DNA from 3 places in the Cupriavidus sp. USMAA2-4 genome. Region 1 is predicted to be linked to each of the others. Evidence: predicted binding sites of a transcription regulator. Region 1 holds the regulator's gene; each other region holds the start of a gene.

Evidence for each region. The regulator FNR, encoded in region 1, switches genes on or off when oxygen is low (the NO sensors DNR and NnrR bind a similar motif). The targets are predictions, from matches to a motif close to TTGATNNNNATCAA.
Region 2: adhP (alcohol dehydrogenase AdhP) is a predicted target of FNR. The motif match lies at 2,069-2,082, and genes of this name have one in related genera.
Region 3: BKK79_RS24745 (universal stress protein) is a predicted target of FNR. The motif match lies at 1,968-1,981, and genes of this name have one in related genera.

The regions. Positions count from the first base shown of each region.
Region 1 covers NZ_CP017748.1:4,152,287-4,156,560, reverse strand. Annotated here, with positions in the region: gene scpB (SMC-Scp complex subunit ScpB) at 1-151, opposite strand, end outside; gene BKK79_RS40415 (hypothetical protein) at 357-737, opposite strand; gene BKK79_RS18505 (sulfite exporter TauE/SafE family protein) at 764-1,522, opposite strand; gene fnr (fumarate/nitrate reduction transcriptional regulator Fnr) at 1,603-2,328, shown strand; gene BKK79_RS18495 (hypothetical protein) at 2,404-2,649, opposite strand; gene BKK79_RS18490 (hypothetical protein) at 2,646-2,864, opposite strand; gene ccoG (cytochrome c oxidase accessory protein CcoG) at 2,987-4,274, opposite strand, start outside.
Region 2 covers NZ_CP017749.1:441,772-446,045, forward strand. Annotated here, with positions in the region: gene BKK79_RS22070 (hypothetical protein) at 1-398, opposite strand, end outside; gene BKK79_RS22075 (5'-nucleotidase) at 657-1,688, shown strand; gene BKK79_RS22080 (YnfA family protein) at 1,685-2,002, shown strand; gene adhP (alcohol dehydrogenase AdhP) at 2,187-3,209, shown strand; gene BKK79_RS41975 (hypothetical protein) at 3,393-3,515, shown strand; gene BKK79_RS22090 (hypothetical protein) at 3,550-3,792, opposite strand.
Region 3 covers NZ_CP017749.1:1,045,064-1,049,337, reverse strand. Annotated here, with positions in the region: gene BKK79_RS24760 (PAS domain-containing sensor histidine kinase) at 1-506, shown strand, start outside; gene BKK79_RS24755 (response regulator) at 503-1,147, shown strand; gene BKK79_RS24750 (SagB/ThcOx family dehydrogenase) at 1,213-1,872, opposite strand; gene BKK79_RS24745 (universal stress protein) at 2,089-2,931, shown strand; gene BKK79_RS24740 (CBS domain-containing protein) at 3,046-3,522, opposite strand; gene BKK79_RS24735 (universal stress protein) at 3,807-4,274, opposite strand, start outside.

The DNA of each region.
Region 1 (4,274 bases):
GCCAATCCAGACGTAACTCGTCCAGCAGCACGCGGATGGTGTCGGCAGCCACCTCATCGGCGAACAACCGTCGCAGTTCCGCCACGCGCAAGGGCTCCTGCGCGCAGATCAACGCAGTCTCGAGGACGATTTTCGCCTCTTGGGTATTCATATACGGATGTGTGCAGCCTGTCTTTGCACCTGCCCCCGGCGGACCGCCGGAGGATTCGGGGATTTCGGATCCAGCGAGGCCGAAGCGCCATCGCCATCTCATTGCGCGGCCGGCCGGCATGCCGTCCGCATGAAAGCCGCGCGCCCATCTTATTCTGCTTCGGGTTGCCGGGTCAGTCCGGCGGAGAATTGCCCTGCTGCCGGCCTCAGCGCCGGCCGAAAGGCCTCTTGCGTTGCACCGCCCTTCTGGAGCGGCGGATCGGCGCGAACGGGTCCAACCCCTTCCGCCGCAAGAACGATGCAGTCATCCGCACGGTGTTGCGCACCTCCCGTCGCGCAACGCCCAGCCGGTCTTTTGAACCGGAGATCTTGTCAACCGGCATGGCTTGCTGCGAGGTGGCTACGTCCGTCAGCAACATTCTGCCCGGACTGGCCTCAGGACGGCCGTTCGAGTTGCCCGGCCATGCGCGCGGCAGCGCCAGCGCGATAGATACTGCAATGCTGCCGATTGTAGGGCATTCCGGCCCGGCGCTGCAACCGCCGATCACCAGCGCGGCGCCTTCGGCACACCCGACAAAGTGCCTCACGCATCACCAAAACAGAAGAACCCCCTTCAGAACACCACACAGAAGCCGTGTGCGGCGAGCGTGTGCGGCAACATCGCCGCCCGCACAAGCCCGGCCGCACCAAACCCCATCACTGCCACGCCGGCACCGACGCGCACCCAGGGCCGGCGCGACCAGCCGCGCAACGCGCCGGACAGGCCGGACAACATCAGCAGGTTGGGCAAGGTCCCGAGACCGAATACCCCCATCAGCAAGGCCCCCGACAACGCGTTGCCGGCAAGCAACGATAGGGTGAGCGCACCGTAAACCATGCCGCACGGCACCAGCCCCCACGCCAGACCGATGCCGAAACGCCTGAGCAAGCGCGGGCGGACCTGAATCGGGGCGGACGGGGCACCGGCGCGCCGCCCGCGGAGGCGGCCTGCCAGGGCTCCGGCCCCACGCGCCACCAAGCGCTCCAGCGCGGCGAACTGCGGCGCGCGCCCGGCCAGCAGCCACAGGCCGGTGCCCAGCAGGACCATGCTGCCAGCGGCAAACAGGCCGCGCTGCAGCGGCAGGTATTGGGCTCGCCAGGCACCGGCGCCGACCGCGCCCAGCGCGGCACCGAGCAGCATGTAAGTCACCACCCGCCCCGCATGCATGGATAACTGTTCACGCAACCAGTCCCGCGGCCTGCGCAGCACGACGACCGGCGCTTCCGCCTGCGGCCGCTCGACCGCCAGTGCAATGCCGCCGCACATGGCTGCGCAGTGCACGCCACCCAGCAAGGCCAGCAGAAAAACACTGAAAAAGACCGCCGCAGTCAACTTTCGCTCCCCTTCGGATGCCTTCACACAGTAAAATGCAGAAATTGCGCCCTCGCAGCTCAACGACAATAGGCCCCGGCTTGCTCAATTCCATCCCCGTCACCGCGATGTCGCCCCGTTGCTCGTCCTGCTCGCTCGGACACCTGTGCGTGCCGGTCGGCATGAACCGCAACGACATCGAAAAGATCGACTCGCTGGTGAAGGAACGCGTGCGAGTCCACAAGGGCGAGACGCTCTACCGGCTCGGCGAACCCCTGAGCGCAGTCTACGCGGTGCGCTTCGGCACCCTGAAGACACACGTGACGATGGAAGACGGGCGCTCGCAGATCACCGGCTTCCACCTGCCGGGCGAAGTCGTCGGACTCGACGGCCTCGGCGAGATGCAGCACGCGTCGGATGCTACCGCACTGGAAGACACCGAGGTCTGCGTGATGCGCTTCAACGACCTGCAGACCCTGTCGACCACCGTGCCGTCGCTGCAGCAGCAGTTCCTGCGCATGATGAGCAAGGAGATCACGCAGGACCAGGTCATGCTGCTGACGCTCGGCTCCATGCGCGCCGAGGAGCGCCTGGCCGCCTTCCTGGTCAACCTGTCCGAGCGCCTGTCGGAACGCGGCTACTCGTCGACCGAGTTCGTGCTGCGCATGAGCCGGGAGGAAATCGGCAGTTATCTCGGCCTCAAGCTGGAAACCGTCAGCCGCCTGTTCTCGCGCTTCGCCGAGGCCGGGCTGATCCAGATCCGCCAGCGCCACGTCAAGCTGGTCGACGTACCCGGCATCAAGCAGATCTACGGCAAGAGCTGCTGACCAAGCCGAGGGCGCAGGCATCCGGCGCCTTCGACAGGCCCCGTTCTGCCCAGCCCTTCGGCCTGCGCGCATCCCCTACTCCAGTTCGTCGGTATCGCCGAGGCGCACCGGCATCGTATAAAAGGTCAGGGCGCTCGACAGCGAGCACAGCAGCCAGGCCAGCAGGAAGCCGATGGTGTAGACCGCCTCGCGCGAGGCCTCGACCGGCCGCCCGAACAGCCTGAGATCGCTTGGATCCACCAGCGAGAACACCGCGGCGGTTGCCACACCGGCGACCAGGAAGGCCGGCCACAGGACCCACATCAGCCAGCGCAGTCTCATGGCCGCTCCGTGGCTGTCGCGCCGGACACTGCCCGCGCCGCGCCCTGCCGCTCGACCACCAGCCCGTGCCGGCTGACGCCCTCCTCGATCGGCTTGTCGGGATGCGTCATCGCCAGCCAGATGGTCACGCCGCAGGCGGCCATCGCCGCCAGCGGCCCGCTCATCAGCAGCCAGGGCCAGGGTTCCTTCCACCACGGCCGCACGGCCTGCTGCATCGTGCCGGCGTCCGTCAATGATTGTCGGGCGGGTCCTTGCATGGCTTCGCTCCTTGCTGTTACGCACGGCGGCATCGTGGCCGCCCCGCTTGTCTGCCCTGCGGCAATCCCCTCCGCACGCCCTACAGGTCGCGCGGCACGATGAAACTGGTCGATTGGTTCACCTCGACGACATGCCCCTCCTCCTGGCCGCCCTGCACCGTCACGCGGATCTTGTGCGTGCCCTGCCGCGCCTGCTCGAGCGGCACGCGCACGCGGATGGCCAGCAGGCGGTTCGAGGTCGGTGCGAGTTCGCCGGTCGCCCCGTCGGACTCCACGCGCAGCTTGCCGAGTTCCGCACTGTCGGCGCGGATGGTGAACTGCATCGGCGCCTCGCTAGTATTGATCAGCTGCAGGCGGTAGACGTTCTCCACCCAGCGCCCCTCGACTTCGCGCCCGAGGCTGCCGCGGTCGCGGATGATATCCACCTTCAGCGGCGTGCGCAGTGACAGCGAGATGGCGAAGCCCGCCAGCAGTGCCAGCCAGATCGCCGAATAGATCATCACGCGCGGACGCAGCAGGCGCTTGCGCGTCGCCTGGGCCGACCAGCCCTTGCGCATCGCGTTCTCCGACGTGTAGCGGATCAGCCCGCGCGGGTAGTCCATCTTGTCCATCACCTGGTTGCAGGCATCGATGCAGGCGCCGCAGCCGATGCACTCGTACTGCAAGCCGTCGCGGATGTCGATGCCGGTCGGGCAGACCTGCACGCAGATGCTGCAATTGACGCAGTCGCCAAGCCCAGCGGCGCGGTGGTCGGCCTTGCGCGAGCGGCTGCCGCGCGGGTCGCCGCGGCCGCTGTCGTAGGTGACGACAAAGGTGTCGCGGTCCACCATCACGCTCTGGAAGCGCGCGTAGGGACACATGTACTTGCACACCTGCTCACGCATGAAGCCCGCGTTGCCCCACGTGGCGAAGGCGTAGAACAGCATCCAGAAGGCCTGCCAGGGCCCGAGCGCGAACGCAGCCACCTGCCCGCCCAGCTCGCGGATCGGCGCGAAATAGCCGATAAAGGTGAAACCGGTCCACAGCGCCACCACGATCCACAGCAGATGCTTGGTCGCCTTGATGCGCAGCTTGCGCAGCGACCACGGATCGCCGTCGAGGCGGATGCGGGCGAAACGATCGCCTTCGACATGCCGCTCGATCCACATGAAGATCTCGGTATAGACCGTCTGCGGACAGGCATAGCCGCAGAACAGCCGGCCGGCGATGGCGGTGAACAGGAACAGGGCCAGCGCCGAGATCACCAGCAGCACGCTCAGGTAGATCACGTCCTGCGGCCACAGCACCAGCCCGAAGATATAGAACTTGCGCGCGCCCAGGTCGAACAGCACCGCCTGGCGCCCGTTCCACTGCAGCCACGGCGTACCG
Region 2 (4,274 bases), on a different replicon from region 1:
TCTTCCGCCTCCAGCGGCGCCGCGTGGTCGGTGGCCCAGGAGGCCACCGCGCCCACCGCCAGCGCTCCGGCGGCCTGCGCGATGCGGTCTTGCGCGGCGGCGTGCACCTGGCGCTGGCTGTACTGCAGCGCCGCCTTGGCGCCGGCCTGCACGCCGAGGCCGATGCCGGTCGCCACCGCGGCATTGTCGGTTACCGCGCCCGCGATCGCGGCGCCGGCCACGCCGGCCCCGGCCGCCGTGCCCTCGTTGAGCAGCGAGCTGCAACCCGTGCCGGCCAGGGCGGCGGCGGCCAGCAGCAACGGCAGCGCGCTGCGCGCGGCCGCGCCGCGCAGGATGGCGACAGGGGAAACGAGGCGGAGCAGGCAGAGGAAACGGGGAAGGCGGCGGAGGCTGTGCATGCGGGACGGTAGGATCGGCAATGGCCGCGCCGCTGCCTCCCGCCGCTGCCCCGCGCACTCGCGCGAGGCCGGACAGCGCCGGCGCAAGGCGTGCACGGCTGGAATCGGCGCCAGCATACGCGAGGCCACCAAGTGACGAAAGCGCCTTAATGTAAGAAAATGCAATACGCCCGGACGCCGGCCCGGCGGCGGGAAAGGATTGCGGCGCCCCATGCCGATGCCGCGCCGGCCCCTGGCTTGCCCCTATACTGCGTCCCCATGGCCTACGATCTCACCGACAAGCTCGTCATCGGCATCTCCTCGCGCGCCCTGTTCGACCTCGAACAGGCCAATGCCATCTACCAGAGCGAGGGCGTGGCGGCCTACGCCGAGTTCCAGCGCCGGCACGAAGACGAGGCGCTCTCGCCCGGCACCGCCTTCCCGCTGGTGCGGGCGCTGCTGCAGCTCAACGCCCTGATCCCCGGCCGCCGCCTGGTGGAAGTGGTGGTGATCTCGCGCAATTCGCCGGACACCGGCCTGCGCGCCTTCAACGCCATCGCCGCGCACAAGCTGGATATCACGCGCGCGGCCTTCACCGGCGGCGCCCCGATCGCGCCCTACCTGCAGGCCTTCAAGGTCGATCTGTTCCTCTCGCGCGATGCCGAGGACGTGCAGGCCGCCATCGACGGCGGCGTCGCCGCGGCGCAGCTCTACGCCGCGCCCGACGGCTTCCGTGCGCGCGACGAGCAGATCCGCATCGCCTTCGACGGCGATGCCGTGCTGTTCTCGCCCGAGTCCGAGCGCATCTACAAGGAGAAGGGACTGGACGCCTTCGTGCGGCACGAACAGCGCCACCGCCACAAGGCCATGGCCGAGGGCCCCTTCGCCAAGCTGCTGCTGCGCCTGGCCGAGATCCAGCAGCAGTTCCCGCCCGGGCACGGCCCGGTGCGCATCGCCATCGTCACGGCGCGCAACAGCCCGGCGCACACGCGCGTGGTACACACGCTGCGCGCCTGGAACGTCAGCATCGACGAAGCTTACTTCCTCGGCGGGCTGCCCAAGGACCGCGTGCTGGCCGCCTTCGGCGCACACATGTTCTTCGACGACCAGGACGGCCACGTGAGCGCCGCCGCCGCGGTGGTGCCGGCCGGGCGCGTGCCCTACAAGGGGGGCGAGCTGCTGCCGCCGCGCAAGCGCGCGCGGCGCGCGGCGGCGCCGGACAACGTCCACGGCGATGCGGCAACGGAAACGACAGCGGCAGCGGCGGGCGATGCCTCCCGGTGCACCGACGGCGCAGAGCCGGCCGCATGAAGACGGTCCTGCTCTACCTGCTGACCGCCTGCGCCGAGATCGTCGGCTGCTACCTGCCCTGGCTGTGGCTGCGCCAGGGCGCCAGTGCCTGGCTGCTGCTGCCCGGCGCGCTGGCGCTGGCCGCCTTCGCCTGGCTGCTGACGCTGCACCCGGCCGCCTCGGGCCGGGTCTACGCGGCCTACGGCGGCATCTATATCGCCACCGCCATCCTCTGGCTGTGGCTGGTGGACGGGGTGCGGCCGAGCCCCTGGGACCTGGCCGGCGCGGCGGTGGCGGTCGGCGGCATGGCCATCATCGCCTTCCAGCCGCGCTGAGCCGGCACCGCGCCCGGCCCCCGGCCACCCCCGGGGGCCGGCATTCCAGCCGCCCGTCCCGCCTCTTTGATCCAGCGCAAGTCCACCCGCACGTGGCATGACATCATCGGCAGGTCCCCGGTGGCGCCGGCGGCCCGCGCCGCCGCGCCCCGGCCTGTTCCCGTTCATGCTACGAGGAGTCGACATGCCAGCGACAATGAAAGCCGCCGTGGTGCGCAAGTTCGGTGCGCCGCTCGAGATTGACGAGGTGCCCGTACCGGAGCCGGCGCGCGGCCAGGTCCAGGTGAAGATCGAAGCGTCCGGCGTCTGCCACACCGACCTGCACGCCGCCGAAGGCGACTGGCCGGTCAAGCCCACGCTACCGTTCATACCGGGCCACGAAGGCGTCGGCTACGTCTCCGCGGTAGGCGCCGGCGTCACACGCGTCAAGGAAGGCGACCGCGTCGGCGTGCCATGGCTGTACAGCGCCTGCGGCTACTGCGAGCACTGCCTGCAAGGCTGGGAGACGCTGTGCGAGAAGCAGCTCAATACCGGTTATTCGGTCAACGGCGGCTACGGCGAATACGTGGTGGCCGACCCTGACTACGTGGGCCTGCTGCCCGACAGCGTGGACTTCGTCGAGATCGCCCCCATCCTGTGCGCGGGCGTGACGGTCTACAAGGGACTCAAGGTCACCGACACGCGCCCGGGCCAGTGGGTGGCCATCTCCGGCATCGGCGGCCTCGGCCACGTGGCGGTGCAGTATGCTCGCGCCATGGGCCTGCGCGTGGCGGCCGTCGACATCGACGACGACAAGCTCCGGCTGGCCGAGAAACTGGGCGCCGAGGTCACGGTCAATGCGCGCCACGCGGATCCCGCAGCCTTCCTGCAGAAGGCCATCGGCGGCGCGCACGGCGCGCTGGTGACCGCGGTGTCGCCGCAGGCCTTCTCGCAGGCCATCGGCATGGTCCGGCGCGGCGGCACCATCGCGCTCAACGGCCTGCCGCCGGGCGACTTTGCCACGCCGATCTTCGATGTGGTGCTCAAGGGCATCACCATCCGCGGCTCCATCGTGGGCACGCGCAGCGACCTGCAGGAAGCACTGGATTTCGCCGCGCACGGCGCCGTCAAGGCCACCGTGTCCACGGCGCCGCTGGAGCAGATCAACGACATCTTCCAGCGCATGCGCGCCGGGCAGATCGAAGGACGGGTGGTGATGAAGATGTAGGCCCGTTCAGGGCGGGGGGCGGGGGGCGGGGGGCGGCGGACGGCCGCGCTGACGCCGCCGCCGTCACAATCGTTTACCGCGGCCCGCCCTGGCCCTGCCACAAAATTCCACCATGCACCCGGCGCCGGACGGAACTGCCCGGCGGCCGGTGCGCTGCCGAGCCATGCTTGTGGAGAAGCCGCCATGTCAGACATCCAGGATCCCGATACCCGCCACGCGCGCAACAACCGCACGCTGCTGTTCGCGACCGTGACGCTGGTGGCGACGCTGGCCGCCGCCAACCTGGCGCGCTATCTGCTGGGCTGAAGCGCCGGCCGCAAACGCGGCGCCGGACGCCGGCTCAGCGGTTGCCGTCGAGCAGGTCGTTCAGGATCTCGTCGAACGCCTGCTGCGCGTCCTCCAGTGCCTGCAGGGCCGCGTCGAAGGTCTGCAGGGCCAGCTTGGACGGCTTGCCGCTGCCGTCCGGCGGGAACTGCGACTGCAGCGCGTTGAATGCCACCTGCACCTGGCGCGTCGCGCTGACCACGCGCTCCATCGCCTGTGCTTCTTCTGCCCGTGCCTGGGCTGCGTTCTGCTCTTCCATCCCGATCACTCCCTTGCGCGGCCGCTCGCCGCCTTGCTGCGGCGGCGTGCCGGCGCGCATGCGCTTTCCCTGGCGGAGCCCGGAGGCCTGGAAGCGCCCCCTGTCCGCACCGGGCGCCCTCCGGCGCCGTTGCCCCACATTCTACCGATCCCCTTGATGGGCAGCACGCCCGCCGCCGCGGAACGGGCGCAGCGTCTCGTCCGCCCTGCCGCAGGACGAGGCGCACGACGACAAGCGGGCCGGGCACCACGGCGTGGCAGCGCCTGCTGGTCTGGCGGCTCTCGCTGCTGCCGTTGGAACCCCTGCTGTAGCGGTAGCCGTAACGGCAGCTGCAGCGCAACGGCACGGCATGAACCTGTGGCCGGACGCACGGTCCAACCCGCGCTGCCGCGCGACCTGACCTAAGCTCCAAGAGGGAGCCGCTGCCGCAAGGGCGGCACGAGCGCGCACGCAGCGCCTACACTAGTCCACTGCCCCTGCCC
Region 3 (4,274 bases), on a different replicon from region 1:
CCGCCATGCAGGCGGTCATCGACGAGACCGTCGGCTCGGTGCGGCGCATCGCCGCCGACCTGCGGCCGGCGCTGCTCGACGAGCTGGGACTGGTGCCCGCCATCGAGTGGCTGGCCAAGGACTTCTCCACGCGCTATGGCATCCGCATCGAGCCGCACGCGCTCGGCGACGAGATCGAGGTGCCCGAGCGCACCGGCACCGCCGTCTACCGCATCGTGCAGGAGGCGCTCAACAATGTCGCGCGCCATGCCCACGCGACGGCCGTCGAGATCGCGCTGGTACGTGCCGGCGACTGGTACCAGCTGACCGTGCGCGACAATGGCTGCGGCTGGGACGGCAAGATGCCGGAGCGCGGCAGGCGGGTGTCGTTCGGCCTGCTCGGCATCCGCGAGCGCGCCAGGCTGATCGGCGGCAGCGTGGCCATCGCGCACACGCCGGGCGCAGGCTTCGGCCTGACCGTGCGCTTCCCGGCGGTGGCGGGCTGCGGCGAGGAGGAGCACGCATGATCCGGGTGATGATCGCCGACGACCACGCCGTGGTGCGCGACGGCCTGCGCCATATCCTGGAACGCGCTGGCGGCTTCGAGATCGTGGCCGAGGCGGCGGACGGTGCCGAGGTGCCGCGCCTGGCCAGGGAAAGCGAGCCCGAACTGCTGCTGCTCGACCTGTCGATGCCCGGGCGCAGCGGGCTCGAACTGATCCGGCAGCTGCGCGCCGAGCGTCCCGCGCTGCGCATCCTGGTGCTGACCATGCATGCCGAGGAACAGTACGTGATGCGCGCCTTCCGTGCCGGGGCCGCCGGCTACCTGACCAAGGAGAGCGCGGCGATGGAACTGGTCAATGCCATCGCCAAGGTCGCGGCGGGCGGCACCTATATGAGCCAGGCGATCGCCGAGAAGCTCGCCACCGGCCTGCAGGAAGGGCTGGAAGCTCCGCACCTGCGCCTGTCGGACCGCGAAATGGAGGTCTACCGCCGCCTGGTCGCAGGCGAGGCGCTGGTGGACATCGCCGCCGCGCTGTGCGTGAGCGCCAAGACCGTCAGCACCTACAAGATGCGCATCATGGAGAAGCTCGAACTGGCCAACGACGCGGCCCTGGTGCGCTACGCGATCCGCCACCGCCTGTTCGACGAGGCCGACGATCTGTGAGGCCGCCGCGGTGCGCTGCGGCCGGGCGCTTCTTCTTTTCTCCCCCTCTCCTTTCCTTTCCTCTTCTACTGCACGCCGTTGCCCGTGGTGTAGCCCACCGTCTGCGCCAGCAGCGGCACCTCGTCCTCGTTCAGCGACAGCGCCTCTGCCAGCAGGCGCTGGTTCAGCCAGCCGCGCACCACGGTACCCAGCCCGCACGAGGCGCAGTACAGGTAGACGTTCTGCGCGATGGCGCCCGCCGCGATCGCCGGGAACACTTCCTGCCCCGACTTCGGCAGTCCCTGCAGGCGTGCGCGCCGGACCACATAGATCAGGTCGAGCGGCGCGGTGGCGACGAAGTCCTGGTAGCCGGTCAGGTTGCGCGCATCGACCGCGCGCTTGAGCACCAGGGTATGGTGCAGCGGTTCGTAGCGGTAGACGCCGGTCGGCAGTGCCACATAGATGTCGATCTCGTTCAGGCCGTGCGCCGACGGCGCGGTGCGCCCGCCGGTATCGCTGCGGTTGACGCCGCCGGCGGCCCACAACAGTTCGCCCAGCCGCGCCAGCGGCAGCTCGCGTGCGGCGAACTCGCGCGTGCTCTTGCGTTCCCATAGCGCGCCCATCAAGGGCAGGCCGGAAGCCATGTCGGGCGCCGGCAGCGCGATGGTGCGCTCGGATTTGCCGCGCACCGCCTTCGGCTCCTTGCCGGCGAGCGGTTGATACGTGAGCGACTTGACCTCTTCCATGCTTGTCTCCTGGACCCGTGGCGGCAGCGGTGCGCCAGGCAGGCCTGCCGCGTGCCGCTCCGTTGTCCAACTTAGGCCATCCCTGCCGGCGGGGCTTGATGGGCGTCAAAGGACAGGTGGCGCGCCATCTTGCGCTGGGTCAAGCCGCGGCCGCGGGGGCACGCTACAGTCAATGCAGCCGGCGCTGCGGCGCCCTGTCTTCACAGGAGCCTGAACATGCCTTACTCGACCATCATGGTGCTGCTCGACAACAGCCGCAGGGCCTATCACCGCCTGGAGATCGCCACCCGGCTGGCGGCCGCGCAGCGGGCCAGGCTGCTCGGCCTGCCGCTGATACCGCAGCCGGACCCGGGCCTGGCCCTGCTGCGCCAGCAGGATCGCGGCTTCATGGATGCCCTGCAGGCGCGCCACGAGGCGGCCATCAGCCAGATGCGCCATGCTTTCGAGGGCGCCGCGGACGAGGCGCCGGTGGCGGTCGAGTGGCGCGCGGTGGCTGGCGCTCCGGCCGACGTGGTGCGGCGCGAAGCCTGCCTGGCCGACCTCGTCGTGGCCGGGCAGAGCGATCCCGGCGACGACGAAGCCTGGATCGGCGAGCGCTTCGTCGAGTCGTTGCTGCTGGGCTGCGGCCGCCCGGTGCTGGTGGTGCCCTATGCGGGCCGCTTCGCCAGCGTCGGCGCCACGGTGATGGTGGCGTGGAGCGGCACCCGCGAAGCCACGCGCGCGCTGCACGATGCGCTGCCGCTGCTGCGCCTGGCGCGGACCGTGCATGTCGTCTGCGCGCCGCACGATGGCGGCGCCGCGCGCGAGCGCGAGGCGCCCGGCGAGCACGCCGTGGCCAGCCTGCGCTACCACGGCATCGACGCCACGCTGCATACGCTGCCCGGTGTCGCGGGCGATGCGGCGCTCGGCGAACTGCTGCTGTCGCGCGCCGCGGACCTGGGCGTTGACCTGCTGGTAATGGGGGCCTACGGCCACGCGCGCATGCGCGAGGTGGTGCTGGGCGGTGTCACCCAGACCCTGCTGGGCGCGATGACGGTACCGGTGTTCTTCTCGCACTGAGACCGGGATGCCCGCGCGGGGGCGCAAGGCGCCGCCCGCCGCCGGCAGGTGGTGGCAGGCGGTGGCAGGTGGCGGCCACGAACGAACGCGCTACAGCTACAGGTACAGAACGCGCTACAAGCGGAACGCGGGCGTCGCCGCCATCTCGCCGGGCAGGCCGTTCTCGCTGCGCTCGCGCCGCAGCACGTTGGACACCATGTCCACCTCGGCGCTCAGCGAGCGCACCGCATCGTCCAGCGTCAACAGTCCGATCACGGCGGATTCGCCATCGCGCACGGCCAGCCGGCGCACGCCGTGCGCCAGCATGCTGCGCAGGGCGTCGCTGACGGCGGCGTGGCGTTCGGTGGTGATCACCCCGGGCGTCATCACGCAGGTGACAAGGGCTTCTCCGCAGGCGGGCAGGTCGGCCAGGCCATGCACCACCATGTCGCGGTCCGTGACCACGCCCAGGATGCGCTGGTAGGGCCCGTCCTGCTCGGTGACGAACAGCAGCTTGGCGCGGCGGTCGCGCATCAGCTGCGCCGCTTCGCGCAAGGTACAGGTCGCGGAAACGTGGTGCAGCGCGTGGGAGCACACTTCGTCGACTCTCATGGGTGGCTCCTGTTATCGGTGCGGGGTCCGGATTCACTATATGGTGGCCGTGCCGCGCCACCTTGATCGAACGCAAGGGCGGTGTCGGCGCACTCACGGCGACCGGCGCCAAGCGCCGCGGACGGGTCGGCATGCTCCCGTCCCAGCCCGCCTTCGCCGCGCTGACCGCATGCCGGCTCGGCATCGGCCTGTGCGCGCTGTGCGGATCAGGGCGGCGCGGCCGAAGATTCCGGCGACGCCGCCGCCGGCGCCGGTCAATGCGCATCAATGCGCATCAATGCGAATCAATGCGCCATCAGCACCGGCACCGTCATGCTGGACAGCAGCGCCTGGGTGACACCGCCCAGCACCAGCTCGCGCATGCGCCCACGTCCGTAGGCGCCCATCACGATGAGATCGGCACCGAAGTCGGCGGCACGCGACAGCAGCAGTTCGCCGACGCCGGCATCGGCCAGCGGCGGCGAACGCTCCAGTGCGGCCTGCACGCCGTGCAGCGCCAGCGCGCGGCAGGCGTGTGCCGGCGGTGTCGCGCTGGCACGCAGGTCGCCCGCGCACAGCAGCAGGGCCTGCGCGCCGGACAGCAGCGGGATGGCGTCATGCAGGGCACGTGCCGCTTCGCGGCTGCCGTTCCAGGCCACGATGGCGCGCGTACCGATGGTGTCGAAGCGGCCGGCGCAAGGCACCACCAGGACCGGCCGGCCCGATTCGAGGATCAGGGATTCGAGGAACTGCGGCCCGACATAGCCCTCCGG